DNA from 4 places in the Pseudomonas sp. GNP013 genome. Region 1 is predicted to be linked to each of the others. Evidence: predicted binding sites of a transcription regulator. Region 1 holds the regulator's gene; each other region holds the start of a gene.

Region 1 (4,790 bases):
GATGCGCTTTGAACTCAACGGCCTGCGCGAACTGCTCGAAGTACAACTGGGCTCGCTGGCCTGGAACCAGTTGCAAGGCAGCAAGCCGCAACAGGCCAACCTGTGGCGTCGCCTGCAACGCATCGGCCTGTCCGGTCCGCTGTCGCGCGACCTGCTGGCGCTGACCGGCAACATCGAGGAGCCCCGTCAGGCCTGGCGCATGTTGCTGGCGCACCTGGCGCGGATGATCGCCACCCCGGAAATCGAACCCCTCGAAGAGGGCGGTGTGATCGCCATGGTTGGCCCTGCCGGCATGGGCAAAACCACCACCCTGGCCAAGCTGGCCGCCCGTTACGTGCTCAAGTACGGCGCCAACAACATCGCGCTGGTGAGCATGGACAGCTACCGTATCGGCGCCCAGGAACAGCTCAAGACCCTCGGCCGCATTCTCAATGTGCCGGTGACCCACGTCGACCCGGGCCAGTCCCTGGCCAACGCCCTCGACCCGCTGCTGCGCAAGCGCGTGGTGCTGATCGACACCGCCGGCCTGCAAGCCAGCGACCCGGCGTTGCGCATGCAGCTGGAAAGCCTGGCCGGCCGTGGGATCAAGTCGAAAAATTACCTGGTGCTTGCAACCACCAGCCAGAAACAGGTTCTTACCGCTGCGTATCACAGTTACAAGCGCTGCGGTCTGGCCGGCTGCATCCTCACCAAGCTCGACGAAACCGCGAGCCTGGGCGAAGTGCTGAGCCTGGCAATCAGTCATGAATTACCGGTCGCCTACCTGACCGACGGCCCGCGAATCCCGGATGATCTGCATCTGCCGCGTCGTCATCAGTTGGTCAGCCGTGCCGTGAGTGTGCAAATGCAAGACGAGCCTAGCGAGGAAGCGATGGCTGATATGTTCGCCGACCTTTACCACAACCCGGCAAAACGGGTCGGTTGAGGCAGGATGAACACCGTGAAATGTACCTACATCGATGGTCTGCAAGCGATTCAAGCGGCCAAGCCATGTAGCCTGCGTCTAAGCAAGACAAGGTAAAGAAATAAAATGGGCAGCATGCATCCCGTACAGGTGATCGCGGTGACCGGCGGCAAAGGTGGCGTCGGGAAAACTAACGTGTCAGTGAATTTGTCCCTGGCCCTGGCAGAGCTTGGCCGTCGCGTCATGCTGCTGGACGCTGACCTGGGCCTGGCGAACGTGGACGTTCTGCTGGGGCTGACCCCCAAACATACCCTTGCCGATGTGATCGAAGGGCGCTGTGAGCTGCGCGATGTGCTGCTGCAGGGGCCCGGCGGGATCCGCATCGTGCCGGCTGCCTCCGGCACCCAGAGCATGGTGCACCTGAGCCCGGCGCAGCATGCCGGCCTGATCCAGGCGTTCAGCGATATCGGCGACAACCTCGACGTATTGGTGATCGACACCGCCGCCGGCATCGGCGAGTCCGTGGTCAGCTTTGTGCGCGCCGCGCAGGAAGTGCTGCTGGTGGTGTGCGACGAGCCCACTTCGATCACCGACGCCTACGCCCTGATCAAACTGCTTAACCGTGACTACGGCATGAACCGCTTCCGCGTGCTGGCCAACATGGCCCAGAGCCCGCAGGAAGGGCGCAACCTGTTCGCCAAGCTGACCAAGGTCACGGATCGTTTTCTCGATGTCGCCCTGCAATACGTTGGCGCAGTTCCCTACGACGAATGCGTGCGCAAGGCTGTGCAAAAACAGCGTGCGGTCTACGAAGCATTCCCGCGTTCCAAGTGTGCGCTGGCATTCAAGGCGATTGCCCAGAAGGTCGATACCTGGCCGCTGCCCGCCAACCCGCGTGGGCATCTGGAGTTCTTCGTCGAGCGATTGGTGCATCAGACAAGCGCGGGTCCTGTGCTATGACATCCAGCGGCTACAACCTCTATAAAAAATCGGCACGCGACAGCCAGGGCGAATTGATCGAGCGCTATGCGCCGCTGGTCAAGCGCATTGCCTATCACCTGCTGGCACGCCTTCCGGCCAGTGTGCAGGTCGAAGACCTGATCCAGGCCGGCATGATCGGCCTGCTCGAAGTGTCGACCAAGTACGACGCGAGCAAGGGCGCCAGTTTCGAGACGTATGCGGGTATTCGCATACGTGGCGCGATGCTCGATGAAGTGCGTAAAGGGGATTGGGCGCCGCGTTCGGTGCACCGCAATACGCGGATGGTCAGTGACGCAATTCGCTCAATTGAAGCAAAAACCGGTCGCGACGCTAAAGATCACGAAGTTGCGGCCGAACTCCAATTGAGTCTCGATGATTATTACGGGATTTTGAACGATACCTTGGGCAGCCGCCTGTTCAGTTTCGACGACCTGTTGCAGGACGGCGAACACGAAGGGCTGCACGAGGACGGCGCGAGTGCGCATATGGAACCGTCACGCGACCTGGAAGATGAACGTTTCCAGGGCGCACTGGCGGAAGCCATTGCCAACTTGCCGGAGCGTGAGCGCCTGGTCCTGGCGCTGTACTACGACGAAGAGCTGAACCTCAAGGAAATCGGTGAGGTCCTGGGGGTCAGCGAATCGCGTGTCAGCCAGTTGCATAGCCAGTGCGCAGCCCGTTTGCGGGGGCGTTTGGGAGAGTGGCGCGCGCGCTGACAGGCAGTGTGGGGACACTGCAGACGATACCGCGAGGGTCACGACCTTCGCGGGGTCGACCCGTGGTGGACCGGCAGTCCTTTTTGTGTAACGCCTGTTGATTGAAATGGCGCGTCCAGGTGCTGGGCGCGTTTAAGACTGCTTGGAGGTCGAATTGGACAAGAACATGAAAATCCTCATCGTTGATGACTTCTCAACGATGCGGCGGATCATAAAAAACCTGTTGCGTGACCTTGGGTTCACCAACACGGTCGAGGCGGACGACGGCATTACGGCGATTCCGATCCTCAACAGCGGCAGCATCGACTTTCTGGTAACCGACTGGAACATGCCGGGCATGACTGGCATCGACTTGTTGCGCCATGTGCGCGCCGACGAAAAGCTGCGCAGCCTGCCTGTACTGATGGTGACCGCCGAAGCCAAGCGTGAACAGATTATCGAAGCCGCCCAGGCCGGGGTAAACGGTTACGTGGTCAAGCCATTCACTGCATTGGCGCTAAAAGAGAAGATCGAAAAAATCTTCGAACGCATCCACGGCTAATGCCATCGCGGGGGAGCTATGGAGCATAAAGAAACAACATTGGGCGATTTTGAGTCGACCCTGAAAAAACATGCTCACCAGTTGGTCGACAGCCTTGAAAAAGGTCATTTCGGCGACGCGGTGCAGTTGATCCATGAGCTTAACCAGACCCGTGACCGCGGCCTGTACCAGGAAGTGGGCAAGCTCACGCGCGAGCTGCACAGTGCGATCGTCAATTTCCAGATTGACCCGCACATGCCCCAGGCCGAAGAAATTTCGCAGATCACCGACGCCACCGAACGCCTGTCCTATGTGGTCAAGCTGACCGAAGCGGCGGCTAACCGCACCATGGACCTGGTGGAAAACGCCACGCCTCTGGTCAATGGCATGGCCACCGAGGCTCAAGCGCTTAGCCACGACTGGGGCCGCTTCATGCGTCGCGAAGTCGGTGCTGAAGAGTTTCGTGAACTGGCCCGTCGGGTCGACGGTTTTCTGTCGCGCAGCGAACAGGAAAACCGCACGGTGGCGAGCAACCTCAACGATATTTTGCTGGCCCAGGATTACCAGGACCTCACCGGTCAAGTGATCAAGCGCGTGACCCAACTGGTCACCGAAGTGGAAAGCAACCTGCTCAAACTGGTGCTCATGGCCGGGCAGGTCGATCGTTTTGCCGGCATCGAACATGACCGCGCGGCGATCCTCTCGGAAAAAGATCCACAAAAACATCTCGCCAAGGGTGAAGGTCCGCAGATTCATGCCGATAAACGTGAAGACGTTGTGTCAGGTCAGGATGATGTCGATGACCTGTTATCCAGTTTAGGCTTCTAAGGAGCACCCACATGAGCTTCGGCGCCGATGAAGAAATCCTTCAGGATTTCCTTGTAGAGGCCGGCGAAATTTTAGAGCAACTGTCCGAACAACTGGTCGAGCTGGAAAGCCGACCGGATGATGCGAACCTGCTCAATGCAATTTTTCGCGGTTTTCACACTGTAAAAGGGGGCGCCGGCTTCCTCCAGCTCCATGAGCTGGTTGAGTGCTGCCACATCGCCGAGAACGTGTTCGACATCCTGCGCAAGGGTGAACGGCAGGTCGACTCGGAGTTGATGGACGTGATTCTCGAAGCACTGGATGCGGTCAACGGCATGTTCAGCGAAGTGCGTGAACGTGCCCCGATCACCGCCGCCACTCCGGAACTGCTGGCCGCCCTGGCGCGCCTGGCAGAGCCGGCTGCCGAGGCGCCGGCTGTACAAGCTGCACCTGCGCCGGTGGCCGAGCCTGAGCCCGAGGCGGATGTCACCGACAGCGAGTTCGAACAGTTGCTCGATTCGCTCAACGCCGTGAAGGCCGAGGCCGAAGCACCGCAGACGCCACAGCCAGCGGTTGCTGCACCTGCCGCGCCAACCAGCGAAGACATCACCGACGCCGAGTTCGAATCGCTGCTCGACCAGTTGCATGGCAAGGGTCAGTTCGCTGCCGACGCCGTGGCACCGGTCGCCGCGCCGCCCGCAGCCGCAGCGAGCGCCAGCACCGATATCACCGATGACGAATTCGAAGCCTTGCTCGATCAATTGCACGGCAAGGGCACCTTTGCTGTCGATGCCTTGCCGGAAGTCGCCGCGACGGCGCCTGCCGCCGCGCCAGCCGCTCCGGCAGCCAGCGCAGCACCGGC
Region 2 (4,790 bases), 2.6 Mb from region 1:
GGTGCATTCGACTTTATGCAGCCTTTCAGAACTTTCCGTTCCCCTACATATTTTGAGTGAAATACGCACCGATTAAAGGGTCGGCCGTAAACGTGGCGCACGCGACTTTCAGGAAATGCCCCTTGCTTGTGGCATTCACGAGATCGCACAGGTGAAAACACTCCCTCTGATTCAGTTCCATTCAACATAGGTGTCCACACCTTAAAATTCCTACAGAAATTTCAGCGCATTACATTCACGCTGTACTTCTTTGAGTGATTTTTCTGTAAGAAACAGTTCCTGCTCAGGTGTAAACAATTCATTCGTCCCTGTGAAGTTTCAGAACAGGAGGCGTAAATCAGGGGTGGCGTGTTTAATAGCAAACAATCTTAAACATAAGTAAACAGGATGTTCGCTCTACATTAATTCCGGGCAAAAAAAGGCCCCTTGAATAAGGGGCCTTTTTTCAGATCACCTGGAACACTCAGAACAGCTTGCGACCTTTATTGGCCGCGATGCGCATGCGCAGTGCGTTCAACTTGATGAAGCCCGCCGCGTCCGCCTGGTTATAGGCGCCGCCGTCTTCTTCAAAGGTGGCGATATTGGCGTCGAACAGCGACTCCTCGGACTTGCGACCCGTGACGATCACGTTGCCCTTGTACAGCTTCAGACGCACCACGCCATTCACGTGGGCCTGGGAGGCGTCGATCATCTGTTGCAGCATCAAACGCTCAGGACTCCACCAGTAGCCGGTGTAGATCAGGCTGGCGTACTTGGGCATCAGTTCGTCTTTGAGGTGAGCCACTTCGCGGTCCAGGGTGATGGACTCGATAGCGCGGTGGGCACGCAGCATGATGGTGCCGCCGGGTGTCTCGTAGCAGCCACGGGACTTCATGCCCACGTAACGGTTCTCGACGATATCGAGACGGCCGATACCGTGCTCGCCGCCGATGCGGTTGAGGGTCGCCAGCACGGTGGCCGGGGTCATCTCGACGCCGTCCAGCGCGACGATGTCGCCGTTGCGGTAGGTCAGTTCCAGGTATTGCGGCTTGTCGGGAGCGTTCTCCGGGGAGACGGTCCACTTCCACATGTCTTCTTCGTGCTCGGTCCAGGTGTCTTCCAGCACGCCGCCTTCATAGGAGATATGTAGCAGGTTGGCGTCCATCGAGTACGGGGACTTCTTCTTGCCGTGGCGCTCGATCGGGATTGCGTGCTTTTCAGCGTAATCCATCAGCTTTTCACGGGACAGCAGGTCCCATTCACGCCACGGTGCAATCACTTTCACGCCTGGCTTGAGGGCGTAGGCGCCCAATTCGAAACGCACCTGGTCGTTGCCCTTGCCGGTCGCACCATGGGAAATGGCGTCGGCGCCGGTTTCGTTGGCGATTTCGATCAGGCGCTTGGCAATCAGCGGACGTGCGATGGAGGTACCCAGCAGGTACTCGCCTTCGTAGACGGTGTTGGCGCGAAACATCGGGAAGACGAAATCGCGGACGAACTCTTCGCGCAGGTCGTCAATGTAGATCTCTTTCACGCCCATGGCTTGCGCCTTGGCACGTGCCGGTTCGACCTCTTCGCCCTGACCCAGGTCAGCGGTGAAGGTCACCACTTCACAGTTATAAGTATCCTGCAGCCACTTGAGGATCACCGAAGTGTCCAGGCCGCCGGAATACGCGAGAACGACCTTGTTTACGTCGGCCATGCCATCACTCCACGGGGTTGTACGGAAAGGCGACGATTCTACCGATCAAAACCGTGAATTTACAGGGGCGCGACAGCAAATGAAGATAAAGCGACAGATTATGTCGACGGCGCGACCGAGGGTCGCACCTTATGAAGTGTGTGCCGGATTGCCTAGAGCGGTAGCCTGCGGTGCCGGTTTTTCGGGGGCCGCCACGCGTTCAAGCTGAATGTTCACACGACGGTTGCGCGCACGGTTGGCCGCGTTGGTGTTGGGCGCCAGCGGATAGCTTTCACCGTGGAATCGCAGGGTGATCTGCGACTCCGGGATGCCATTGGCCTTGAAGTAGTCCATCACCGCCAGGGCACGGCGGCGCGAGACGTCGCGGTTGGTCAGGCGATTGCCGCTGTTGTCGGAGTGACCGTTCAACTCCACATGGTTAACCGTGGGATCGGCTTTCAGGTACGCAAGAATCACCGACAGCTTCTGCCTGGCAGCAGAGTCCAGTTCAACGCCACCGCCAGGGAAGCCGACTTCGGTCTGTTTGACCTGGTCGTAATTCATCGGCAACAGCTTGGCGGTGCACACCTGATAGTCGTTGTAGGCCTTGTTGAATTTCACTGGCAACAGGCGAACCTCCGAGTAGCCGCCCTCGCGCCCGTAATGGCGCACAGTGGGGCTGCGCCCTTCCAGCAGGCCAGTGAACAGGCGCCCGGCCTGGGCCTGGGAACTGTTAAACAGCACATCGCCACTGCCGACCCGCACCGCGCCCAGATTGATATCGCCGCGCCCCGGCTGCCACGGTGCAGCGGCCGCCAGCAGCGTCGCCGAGCCTGCGCCGAGTGCACCGTTATAGGCTTTGAGGCGAAACGTCGCCTGCTCGCCGGCACGGCGCACGAACTCACCCGAGCCGAAATCGGTGATCGGCTGGGTCAGGCGGCACTCGAACTGATCGCCTTCCACCTTCCACTCAATGTTCTCCAGACGTGTCTGGAACGTGAGGGCCATTGCAGGCAGGCTGGCGAACACACTGAGCAGGGCTAGATAATGCTGGCGCACGGGCGGCTCCACTGGTTTCTACAACACATCAAGGCGTCATACGTCGTTAAGGCATACCCCCAGCTATCGGTCGCATCCTGCAAAACTTGATAGCGAGTGCCTGCAACAGTCTTTTCCGGTAGCATTCCCACCAGATTGACCCGCCTGGAATTCCCAATGTCCGACCGCCTGACCCTGCTGCGTCCCGACGACTGGCATATTCATCTTCGCGATGGTGCTGCGTTACCCCACACCGTGGCCGATGTAGCGCGCACGTTTGGCCGCGCCATCATCATGCCCAATCTGGTACCTCCGGTGCGCAATGCCGCGCAAGCCGACGCCTATCGCCAGCGCATCCTCGCTGCACGACCGGCCGGCAGCCACTTCGAACCGTTGATGGTGCTCTACCTCACCGACCGCACCCAGCCTGAAGAAATTCGCGAAGCCCGTGCCAGCGGTTTTGTGTACGCCGCCAAGCTGTATCCGGCGGGCGCCACCACCAACTCCGACTCCGGCGTGACCAGCATCGACAAGATTCTGCCGGCCATCGAAGCCATGGCAGAGGTCGGCATGCCATTGTTGATCCACGGTGAAGTCACCCGTGGCGACGTGGATGTGTTCGACCGCGAGAAGATCTTCATCGACGAGCACATGCGTCGCGTGGTCGAGCTGTTCCCGACCCTCAAGGTAGTGTTCGAGCACATCACCACCGCTGATGCCGTGCAGTTCGTCACCGAAGCCTCGGAAAACGTCGGCGCGACCATCACCGCCCATCACCTGCTGTACAACCGCAACCACATGCTGGTGGGCGGGATTCGACCGCACTTCTATTGCCTGCCGATCCTCAAGCGCAACACCCATCAGGTCGCCTTGCTGGACGCCGCCACCAGTGGCAGCCCGAAGTTCTTCCTCGGCACCGACTCGGCGCCCCACGCCCAGCATGCCAAGGAAGCCGCCTGCGGCTGCGCCGGTTGCTACACCGCATTTGCTGCCATCGAGCTGTACGCCGAAGCTTTCGAACAACGCAATGCGCTGGACAAGCTCGAAGCGTTCGCCAGCCTCAATGGCCCGCGCTTTTACGGCCTGCCGGCCAATACCGACCGCATCACCCTGGTCCGCGAAGACTGGACCGCCCCTGCCAGCCTGCCGTTTGGCGAGCTGACCGTAATCCCGCTGCGCGCCGGTGAAACACTGCGCTGGCGCCTGCTGGAGGAAAGCAAGTGAGTGAAGACCATTACGACGACGAACACGAGCACAGCGGTGGCGGCTCTCGCCATCCGATGGCCGAGCGGTTTCGCGGCTATCTGCCGGTTGTCATCGACGTAGAGACCGGTGGCTTCAACTGCGCCACCGACGCCTTGCTGGAAATTGCCGCCACCACCATCGGCATGGATGAGCAGGGTTTCGTGTTTGCCGAACACACGCATTTCTTCCGCGTCGAGCCGTTCGAAGGCGCGAACATCGAAGCGGCCGCCCTGGAGTTCACCGGAATCAAGCTCGACCATCCGCTGCGCATGGCGGTCAGTGAAGAAGCGGCGCTGACCGATATCTTCCGTGGCGTACGCAAGGCATTGAAAGCCAATGGCTGCAAACGCGCGATCCTGGTTGGCCACAACAGCAGCTTCGACCTGGGCTTCCTCAACGCCGCCGTGGCGCGCCTGGACATGAAGCGTAACCCGTTTCACCCCTTCTCCAGCTTCGACACCGCCACCCTCGCCGGCCTGGCCTATGGTCAAACGGTATTGGCCAAGGCCTGCCAGGCCGCCGGTATCGACTTTGACGGCCGCGAGGCTCACTCGGCGCGCTACGACACCGAGAAGACCGCCGAGCTGTTCTGCGGCATCGTTAACCGCTGGAAGCAGATGGGCGGCTGGGAAGACTTCGGCGACTGAGACGGGTGGCAGCAAGCCCACTCCGACAAAAGCCATTTCCCATGCATGCATAAAAAAACCGGCCCTCACAGGCCGGTTTTTTTGTACCTCGAATTCGGCTTACAGCTTGCCGGCGTTCTCGGTCAGGTAAGCCGCAACACCTTCGGTGGAAGCGGTCATGCCCTTGTCGCCTTTTTTCCAGTTGGCAGGGCAGACTTCAC
Region 3 (4,790 bases), 940 kb from region 1:
GTTGACCACGGCAGTCATCGGCACGCCGGCCACCGCGTGGTCCGCGCCCTGATAGGCACTCAGCGCCTGGCGCAGCACCGCTTCGCGCTCCAGCGCAGGTGCCTGCAGCGCTTCACCTCGGCTGGCCACCACGTCGATCAGCTCGAGCATGTGATCGCCGGACTTGAGCAGCACTGCGATCAGCGCGGCGTCCACCGCCACACTGGCATCGCGCAGGCGGTCGAGCACGTCTTCGACGATGTGGGTAAAGCTCACGATCGGCTCCAGGCCGAACAGGCCGGCGGAGCCCTTGATGGTGTGTGCGGCGCGGAACACCGCGCCGATGGCATCCTGATCGCCGGGCTCGCTTTCCAGTTGCAGCAGGGATTGCTCCATGGCCTGCAACAGTTCGCGTGCCTCGACGATGAACGTCTGTTGTGCCTGATCGAGGTTGATACTCACCTGGACACTCCTTTGTCGTGCTTTGAACGGGGCGGTGGGCGCTAGAAGGCGACGCCGCCACACAAGGTGAAGGTTTGCTCGACCGCCGGGCTCTGGCCGGCCAGGCTCAGGACCGTGCCGCGGTGCTCGGCTTCGCGGTGGATCACCGCGAGCAATTGCAGGCCGGCGCCGTCCATCTCGGTGACCTGGGACAGGTCAAGCGCCAGGCGCGGCGCCGTGCCCAGTTGCGGCATCAGCGCGGCGGCCAGCTCGGCCACGGTGTAGATCGTCAGTTCACCGTCGATGCCCACGCAGGTGGTGCCGTCAACGGTTTCGCAGGTAATCGGCATGGGAGGCCCTCCATGGCGCCAGTGGTCAGGGCAGGATCAGTTTGGACACCGCCGCCAGCATCTGCGCCGGCTGGAACGGCTTGACCACCCAGGCCTTGGCACCCGCCGCCTGGCCTTCGGCCTTTTTCGATTCCTGGGACTCGGTGGTCAGCATGATGATCGGCGTGAACTTGTAGTTGGCCAGCTTCTTGACCTCCTTGACGAAGGTGATGCCGTCCATGTTTGGCATGTTCACGTCACTGATGATCAAGTGGACCTTCTGCCCGGTGAGCTTGCCCAGCGCATCCCGGCCGTCGCAGGCCTCGATCACGTCGTAACCGGCGCTTTTCAAGGCAATGCCGACCACTTGCCGCACGCTGCTGGAGTCGTCGACCACTAATACATTCTTCGCCATGGTGTGCTCCTTAAAAGAAGGTGATGTCTTGAGAATTCTGTGACGCGGCTGCTTCGCCATGGTGGGTGCGGCGTTGTTCGTCGGTGGCGTAGGTGGCCTCCATGCTCGCCAGCCATTGGCGCGCGTCGACGACCAGCGCCTGGTCCGGCGACTGACTGGCCTGCAACAGGTGTTCGTGCAGGGCGTGCATGTTGTCACGCACGTGGCTGAGGATCTGGCTGACCCGGTCCTGGAACTGCAGGTTGACCAGCACCTCGGTCATCTCGTCGCGAATGCCGTAGCTTTCCTGCTTGAGCAGGTCGGCGGAGTCGGCCAGGCGCCCGGTGATGTTCTGGAAGCGCTCGAGCACCTGCTGGATGCTCTGCTCGGACGCGGCAACGGAGTGGCTGTCCTGGTCGGCGCTGCTGGATGCCGCCTGCACCAGTTGGGTGATGGCGTTGTTGATGATGTCGACCTTGGCCGACATCTGCTGGCCGGTCTCGCTGGATTTGCTCGACAGACTGCGCACCGCATCGGCCACCACCGCAAAGCCGCGACCGGCTTCTCCGGCACGTGCGGCCTCGATGGCGGCGTTGAGCGCCAGCAGGTTGGTCTGCGCGGCAATGGCCGCGACATCGGCGGCCATGGTGCGCAGCTCGCCGGTATAGGCCGTGAGGCTGCGCACCTGGGTCAGGGTCTGGTCACGGCTGGTTTGGGTGGCCTTGAGCGAATCGATCACCTGGCTCAGCTCGCTGTCGCTGCTGGCCAGCTCTTTGAGCGCGCCCTCGGCGGCCTGCCCATCCAGCTCGCCGGCGGCCTGCTGCGAGGCCTGCACGGTGTCCTGCAAACGCGTGGAAATCCCGGTGAACCGATTGGCCAGGCTCACGATCGCGTCTTCGGTCTGCTGCCGCGAGCTTTCCACCTGTTTGGCCCAGATCGGCATGGCGCCGAGCAGGATCTCGTCGAGCTGGGTGCGTGAATCCACACCCTGCAGGCCCGCCTGCGCCGCTGAATCCTCTGCCAGCGCGACGGCGCGCTGCACGGCGTCGCGCTGGGCACCGGCACTCCAGGCGCAGGCGCCGAGGCCGATCAACACCAGCACGGCGCAGGCCGCAAGGTTGGCCGGGGCAGTGGACTGCGACAGTATCCAGATGACAGCGGGGATGACCGGGATGAAAGCGAACCAACGAAAACGCGGATGACCGGCAAGGGCAGTACGGCTGGGTTGACTCGGGGGCATGAGTTCGATCCTTGAACAGTGTTGCGGATGTAAACGACATAGGGGTTATCTGCGCGGTGCGTCACAACTTTAGACGTCGGCGTGCGCCTTCCGTCTGGTTTATGAACCTCGTGTGACCGGTCAGTGTCGAAATCGCACCGTGGCGAGCGGGAATGCCGTTCAGTTAAGCGCAGATTTCCTGTGGCGAGCAGGCTTGTCCTGCGTTGGGCTGCGCAGCAGCCCCAAAGCGAGGCGCTGAGCCGTATCAGGCACACCGCGTTTTGCTCGATTGGGGGCGCTTCGCACCCCAACGCGGGGCAAGCCCGCTCGCCACCATAAGCCCGCTCGCCACAACAAACCTGCTCGCCACAATAAGTCAGCTCGCCGCAAATAAACGCTGTTGTTGCGCGCTACATTCGATTGATACTTCTGCCTTATTCAAGTGTCCATTTGAATGTGCCGCACAATTATCCACTCTCCAGGAAATGCCCATGTCCAAGCTCGCCGAATTCCGCCAACTCGAAAAACATCTCGCTGAACAACTTCAAGCGCTGGAGAACTTAAAAGGCGATGCCGGCCTTAAGAAAGAAATTGAATTCGAAACCAAGCTTCGCGATTTGCTCGCCAAGTACAGCTACAGCCTCAAGGATGTGATCAACCTGCTGGATCCGCAAAGCGGCCGACGTGCTCCGGTGGCTGCGCCCAAGGCGGGCACGCGCAAAGCCCGCCAGGTAAAGGTCTACAAGAATCCGCACACGGGGGAGACGATTGAAACCAAGGGTGGCAATCACAAAGGCTTGAAAGAGTGGAAAGCCGAACATGGCGCCGACACTGTCGAGTCATGGCTGAGCAAGTAATACTCGAATGTGCAAAGGGGCCCGCAACGGCCCCTTTTTTTCGGCTTCAATTTTAATTATTGCGTCGGCAGGGCTCCGCGCAATAACACACGTCTGTCCATCACGTGTTCGAAAAGTAGCCAGTAGTGCGCAACTGCAGGCTATAAACCCAAATCCCGAAAACCAGCGCGTATTCCTTGAACATCGGAAGCGTCAGCAGGTGGACGATAGAGTCGCTGCCCATCTGAGCTTGCAACATCTTGAGACGAGCACTGCAGCACTTTTTTCAATGCGGGTGCAGCAACGGTTTTCGACGACTGACACGTCTGGATCAAGGGTTCTGGCGCCATCGGGGTTGTCACGCACAGTTTTGGCGTCTACTCTGGAAATGTATGAATTGTTACAAACAATTTCGGAGGCGCCCGTTTTTGCGGCGCGATACTTCAGGACGAGGAACGAAAGATGTTTTCACATGAAGGTCCCGCGATAGAGCTGTTGCTGTTTATTTTTGGTCTGGCCGGTGTAGTGCTGGTCGTGTGGTTTATCCACCATCAATACGAGCGAAAGAACGGGAAAGGCGTTAAAAAACAACAAAACCGCAGCGAGGGCCGCTCAACGTAAGTGCTTGGCAGCCCTTGCATTCGAGCCAGTCGCCTGCGACTGGCTTTCGCGTTTTTATAAGCTATTTGTAGTTGTAGATTGTCGCGAGGGACACCACGCGGCCTTTGAGATCGCTGGTATTGAAGCGTATTGCAGGATCAATATTCGCGACGCCGTGCATCGTTATCGAAGCAGTGTGCCTGCGCTCTACTTCTGCATTCACCCTAACAGCGAGGCTCTTTTGAGCAGCTCGGAGAGCCCCTCAGGTACTAACTGAGATCCAGCATTGAAGCTTGAGCCAAAACACCATGTGGCTTGAAACGCTGCCCCATCGCTTTCATGGCCCTCCAGCCAGGGTTTTTCATAGACTTCTGCGTCGTCGAACCTTGCATCGTAGACGAAGACTATTTCGTGTCCTGGCTTGCCTGCGTAGGTAAAAATACTTTCCAGCGTGCCAATCAATCGGACGTCGCTGATCGAAAGCCCCAGCTCTTCCTTCACTTCACGGGCGATGGCATCGACGCCTCTCTCGCCGAACTCAATACCCCCGCCAATGGGTCGAAAGAGAGTTCGTGCTTCAACAGCGTCGTGGAACTGATTGACCAGTATTTTTCCGTGATGGTGAAAGACACATAGAGCAAGCGCTCGAATACGCGGTTCTGACATGAGAGCAACTACCTGAGTGTTCGTTCGGCAGAACGCCATTGGAGAGAAATTACGGAACGAAAAAGACAAGGGCCTGCTCAGGTTTCCCTGGCAAGCCCTTTGATATCTATGGTGCCCGAACCCGGAATCGAACCGGGACGCCCTTACGAGCGGGGGATTTTAAGTCCCATGCGTCTACCAGTTTCGCCATTCGGGCGGTAGCGCGGTGCAGCAGGGTTGGGAATATATAGTCCCGGGCGTTTCGATGCAAGGTCGAAGGGGGCTTTTATCGATCCTTTGCGCGGGCTAAAAACCTTGGTAGATCAGTTATCTACAGAAAAATCCGA
Region 4 (4,790 bases), 1.2 Mb from region 1:
GGCGTCAATATCCTCAACAACTTCTGGAACCTGCATTTTTACAATGCGCTGCAGGCCAAGGACTACCCGGGTTTCATGCTCGGTACGGGGCAGTTCATCCTGCTGCAGGTGGCCCTCGCCGTGTTCACCGTGGGGGCGTTTCACTTCCAGCAGAAGCTGACCATCGTCTGGCGGCGCTGGGCCACGCGCAACACGCTCGACCAGTGGCTGGGCAGCCAGCGCTACCAGAAGCTGAAAATGAGCGAAACCGAGGTCGACAACCCCGACCAGCGCATCGCCGAAGACATCGACCTGTTCATCATCAAGTCGCTCAAGCTCAGCCTGGGGCTGCTGACGGCCGTGGTGTCGCTGTTTTCGTTCCTCAATATCCTCTGGCAGGCCTCCGACCTGATCCGCATTCCCCTGGGCGATAGCGGCCTGGTGATTCCCGGCCTGTTGGTGTGGGTGGCGCTGGTGTATGCGCTGGCGGGCACCGGCTTCGCCTTCTGGCTCGGTCGCGCCCTGCCTCACCTGAACTTCATGCAGCAGCGGCGCGAGGCCGACTTTCGATTTTCGTTGATGCGCCTGCGGGAGAACGCCGATTCGGTGGCCCAATACCGTGGCGAAGCGGTGGAAAACCAGCGCTTCAATCAGCGCCTGGAAGCCGCCCTGCAGAATTTCTGGGTGCTGGTGAAAAAGCAGAAGCTGATCATGGGCTACTCGACGTTCTACCTGCGCAGCGCCACGGTGATTCCGATGTTGATCATGGCGCCGCAGTTCTTTGCCGGGGTCTTTACCCTTGGCCGTCTGACGCAGATCAGCGCCGCCTTTGGCGAAGTGCATGCGGCCGTGGCTTACCTGGTGGGCGTATTCCCGGAGCTGGCCGAATGGAAGTCGGTGATCGACCGGCTGCACGGGTTCCAGAAGCGTCTGGATAACGTCAAGGTCGATTCCGCCGTCGTGCTGACGCAACAGCACGACGGCTTGCAGGTGCGCAACCTGGACATCTGGCTGCCGGACGGCCGCCGTCTGTTCAGCGGCTTCAACCTTGCGCTCAAGCCCGGCGACAGCCTGCTGATCCGCGCGCCGTCCGGTTATGGCAAGTCCACCCTGATTCGCGCCCTCACCGGGCTCTGGCACCATGCCTCGGGGTCGGTCGCCTATGACCGTGAGCGCGCCCTCACCCTCTCGCAAAAGAACTACCTGCCCCTGGGCAGCCTGCGCGAAACCCTCTGGTACCCCAACCCCGCACCGGCCGAGCAGGACGCGGTGGTACAGCGGTTCCTCGACCAGCTCGACCTGGCGCACCTGGGCACGCAACTGGCCGAGGAGCGCGACTGGGCGCAGACCCTGAGCATCGGCGAGCAACAGCGCTGCGCCTTTGTGCGTGCGCTGCTGGCGCGGCCGGCGGTGCTGTTTCTCGACGAGAGCAGCGCGGCGATGGACGCGGCCAACGAAGCGCGTTGCTACCAGTTGCTCAAGGCAACGCTGCCGCAGACGATCCTCATCAGCGTTGGCCACAATGCCGCGCTGGAGCGGTTTCATGGGCAGGTGCTGGAGCTGCGCGACGAGGTGGAATGGGTACGCCGCGCGGTGAGGCAGCCGGTCTAGGCGCCCTCACTGGCACACGCTGATCAGCCCATCCAGCCCACGGCGGTCTTCGGAATCACCTCCGACTCGTCCAGTTTCGAGGCAAACATGCTCACCGCCTGCACCGCGTCGCTGGTGCTGGTGCGGATCTGCAGGATCACCGAACCGGCCTGGTCGGCCAGGCTGACGCCACGTTGCGCGCCTTCCTGAGTGGAATTCATGCTGGAGACCGCATCGCGGGTTTCCGAGAGGATCATGCCGATCATTTCGGCAATTTCGGCGGTGGAGCGGCTGGTGCGCCCGGCCAGTTGCCGGACCTCATCGGCCACCACTGCGAACCCACGGCCCTGGTCCCCCGCCCGCGCGGCCTCGATGGCGGCGTTGAGCGCCAGCAGGTTGGTCTGGTCGGCGATCCCGCGAATGGTGTTGACGATGGCGGTGATCTGCTCGGAACGCTCGCCCAACTGCCCCACCAGCTTGGCGGAAGCGCCGATGTTTTCGGCGATGCGGCGCATTTCCGTGGCGGTGTCGTGAATCACCTGGGTGCCGTGCTCGGCGAAGCGCTCGGTTTCGGACGAGATGTGATAGGCCCGGGAGGCGCCGCGTGAATCTTCCTCGAACTTCTCCACCCGCTCGGTGATGTCGCTGGCGAACTTGACGATCTTGATCAGTTTGCCGTCGCTGTCGAACACCGGGTTGTAGCTGGCCTCCAGCCACACCACGCGGCCATGCTTGCCCAGGCGCTTGAATTGGCCGGTGAAAAACTCGCCGTTGTTCAACCGACGCCAGAAGTCGGTGTATTCGTTGCTGTTGATCAACGTCGGCTCGCAGAACAGGCGGTGATGCTTGCCCTTGAGTTCTGCCAGTGAATAGCCCATCACGTTGAGAAAGTTGGGGTTGGCGTCGAGTACTTGGCCGCCGAGGTCGAACTCGATCACGGCCATCGCGCGGTCCAGCGCCACCAGTTTGCTGCGGGTGGCGGCCTCCTGCTCAACGTTGGCGGTGACGTCCAGGGCGTACTTGACCACCTTGAGCACCTGGCCACGCTCATCCAGCACCGGGTTGTAGCTGGCCTCCAGCCAGATCACCTTGCCGTTTGCGTCCACCCGTTTGAAGGTGCCCGACACAAACTTGCCGGCCCTGAGGTCCTGCCAGAACGTGGCGTAGGCCGGGCTGCCCGTGAGCGCCGGCAGACAGAAATCGCGGTGGGTCTTGCCGGCCAATTGCGCGGCGCTGTAGCCCAGGGTCCGCAGAAAGTTTTCGTTGGCGCGCAGCACCTTGCCGTTGAGATCGAATTCGACCACGGCCATGGAGCGCTCGAGCGCAGCAATCAGTCCTTTGTACTCGGTGACTTCGGCCGTCCTGGCCGCCAGTTCTGTCTTGAGTGATTTGTTGAACATGACGTGCCCTCAGCGCGCGGATAAACAGTTGTATCAATGCCGCTATCGGCCGCGAAATACGCGACTTTAAGCGGCTGGCCTGTTTATTTATTGACGTCAAAATAAGCGCCTGCAACGGCTGCCCGGGTTTGCCCCGGCGGGGCTTTTCAGGGACCATGGCGCCTCTGTTTTTTTGCCAACAAGAGGCGCCCATGGCCAATCACGACCTGTCCTTCACCCCTGATCCCGACGCCGACTCGATTTCCTCGGACGTTATCGGCTTCAACGGCATCCTGGTGTCCACCCAGATCCCGACCCACGCCGACGGCAGCCTGGAACTGGGCGACATCACCCTGCAAAGCGAATGCACCCTGCAAGCGCTGAAAGTGGCGCTGGAGAAGGCCGGCAGTTCGATGGACCGGGTGATGCACCTGACCATCTACCTCACCGACATGGCCGACCGCGCCGCTTTCAACGCGGTGTACACGCGCTTTTTCGCCAAGCCATGGCCGGTGCGTGCGGCAGTCGGCGTGGCTGAACTGGCCGTCAAAGGCATGCGCGTGGAAGTCACCGCCATGGCCGCCAAGGCCTGACAGCCCTGCGGTAGATGCCGGTCAGGCATTTCACGGCTACAATGCGCGCCTCAACCGTGACAAGCCTGACTAAAAAAACTATGTCCTTGCCCAAGCATCACCTTGAATTGCTCAGCCCGGCCCGCGATGTCGCCATCGCGCGCGAGGCCATCCTGCATGGCGCCGACGCCATCTACATCGGCGGGCCAAGCTTCGGCGCCCGCCATAACGCCTGTAACGAGGTGAGCGATATCGCTCAATTGGTGGAATTCGCCCATCGTTACCACGCGCGCGTCTTCACCACGATCAACACCATCCTGCATGACAACGAACTGGAGCCCGCGCGCAAGCTGATCCATCAGCTCTACGACGCCGGCGTCGACGCGTTGATCGTGCAGGACCTGGGCGTGATGGAGCTGGATATCCCGCCCATCGAGCTGCACGCCAGCACCCAGACCGATATCCGCACCCTGGCCCGCGCCAAATTTCTCGATCAGGCCGGTTTCTCGCAGCTGGTGCTGGCCCGCGAGCTGAACCTGCAGGAAATCCGCGCGATTGCCGACGAGACCGAGGCAGCCGTTGAGTTCTTCATCCACGGCGCTTTGTGCGTGGCGTTTTCCGGGCAGTGCAATATCTCCCACGCGCAGAACGGCCGCAGCGCCAACCGTGGCGACTGCTCCCAGGCCTGCCGCCTGCCGTACACCTTGAAGGATGATCAGGGCCGCGTCGTGGCCTTTGAAAAACACCTGCTGTCGATGAAGGACAACAACCAGAGCGCCAACATCCGCGCCCTGGTCGAAGCCGGCGTGCGCTCGTTCAAGATCGAAGGCCGCTACAAGGACATGGGCTATGTGAAGAACATCACTGCCTATTACCGCCAGCGTCTGGACGATGTGCTCGAAGACCGCACCGATCTGGCGCGCGCGTCCAGCGGGCGTACCGTGCATTTCTTCCTGCCCGATCCGGAAAAGACCTTTCACCGGGGCAGCACCGATTACTTTGTCAGCGACCGCAAGATCGACATCGGCGCCTTCGACACCCCGACCTTCACCGGCCTGCCGGTGGGCACCGTGGAAAAGGCCGGCAAGCGCGACTTGCAGGTGGTGACCCATGAACCGCTGTCCAACGGCGACGGACTCAATGTGCTGGTCAAGCGTGAAGTGGTGGGCTTTCGCGCCAACATCGCCGAGCCCAAGGGCGAGTTCGAGGAAGACGGGCAGAAGCGCTACCGCTACCGCGTCGAGCCGAACGAGATGCCCGCCGGCCTGCA

Evidence for each region. Region 1 encodes FliA, which starts transcription of late flagellar genes. Its sites were predicted from a motif close to CTAAAGTTTNNNNNNNNNNNGCCGNTAA; they were not measured.
Region 2: ACXX81_RS17045 (flagellar protein MotY) is a predicted target of FliA. The motif match lies at 2,783-2,810, and genes of this name have one in related genera.
Region 3: ACXX81_RS09840 (methyl-accepting chemotaxis protein) is a predicted target of FliA. The motif match lies at 2,429-2,456, and genes of this name have one in related genera.
Region 4: ACXX81_RS10720 (methyl-accepting chemotaxis protein) is a predicted target of FliA. The motif match lies at 3,012-3,039, and genes of this name have one in related genera.

What each region holds. Positions count from the first base shown of each region.
Region 1 covers NZ_JBTGUT010000001.1:1,272,977-1,277,766, forward strand. The annotation lists gene flhF (flagellar biosynthesis GTPase FlhF) at 1-925, shown strand, start outside; gene fleN (flagellar synthesis regulator FleN) at 1,031-1,864, shown strand; gene fliA (RNA polymerase sigma factor FliA) at 1,861-2,601, shown strand; gene ACXX81_RS05820 (chemotaxis response regulator CheY) at 2,768-3,142, shown strand; gene ACXX81_RS05825 (protein phosphatase CheZ) at 3,161-3,949, shown strand; gene ACXX81_RS05830 (chemotaxis protein CheA) at 3,961-4,790, shown strand, end outside.
Region 2 covers NZ_JBTGUT010000001.1:3,864,216-3,869,005, forward strand. The annotation lists gene ACXX81_RS17040 (argininosuccinate synthase) at 464-1,681, opposite strand; gene ACXX81_RS17045 (flagellar protein MotY) at 1,811-2,719, opposite strand; gene pyrC (dihydroorotase) at 2,876-3,922, shown strand; gene rnt (ribonuclease T) at 3,919-4,590, shown strand; gene ACXX81_RS17060 (peroxiredoxin) at 4,690-4,790, opposite strand, start outside.
Region 3 covers NZ_JBTGUT010000001.1:2,211,923-2,216,712, forward strand. The annotation lists gene ACXX81_RS09825 (chemotaxis protein CheA) at 1-441, opposite strand, end outside; gene ACXX81_RS09830 (STAS domain-containing protein) at 483-770, opposite strand; gene ACXX81_RS09835 (response regulator) at 796-1,164, opposite strand; gene ACXX81_RS09840 (methyl-accepting chemotaxis protein) at 1,175-2,383, opposite strand; gene ACXX81_RS09845 (histone-like nucleoid-structuring protein, MvaT/MvaU family) at 2,854-3,219, shown strand; gene ACXX81_RS09850 (hypothetical protein) at 3,661-3,819, shown strand; gene ACXX81_RS09855 (NUDIX hydrolase) at 4,018-4,464, opposite strand; tRNA gene ACXX81_RS09860 (tRNA-Leu) at 4,574-4,660, opposite strand.
Region 4 covers NZ_JBTGUT010000001.1:2,430,783-2,435,572, forward strand. The annotation lists gene ACXX81_RS10715 (ABC transporter ATP-binding protein/permease) at 1-1,590, shown strand, start outside; gene ACXX81_RS10720 (methyl-accepting chemotaxis protein) at 1,614-2,969, opposite strand; gene ACXX81_RS10725 (RidA family protein) at 3,161-3,541, shown strand; gene ACXX81_RS10730 (peptidase U32 family protein) at 3,622-4,790, shown strand, end outside.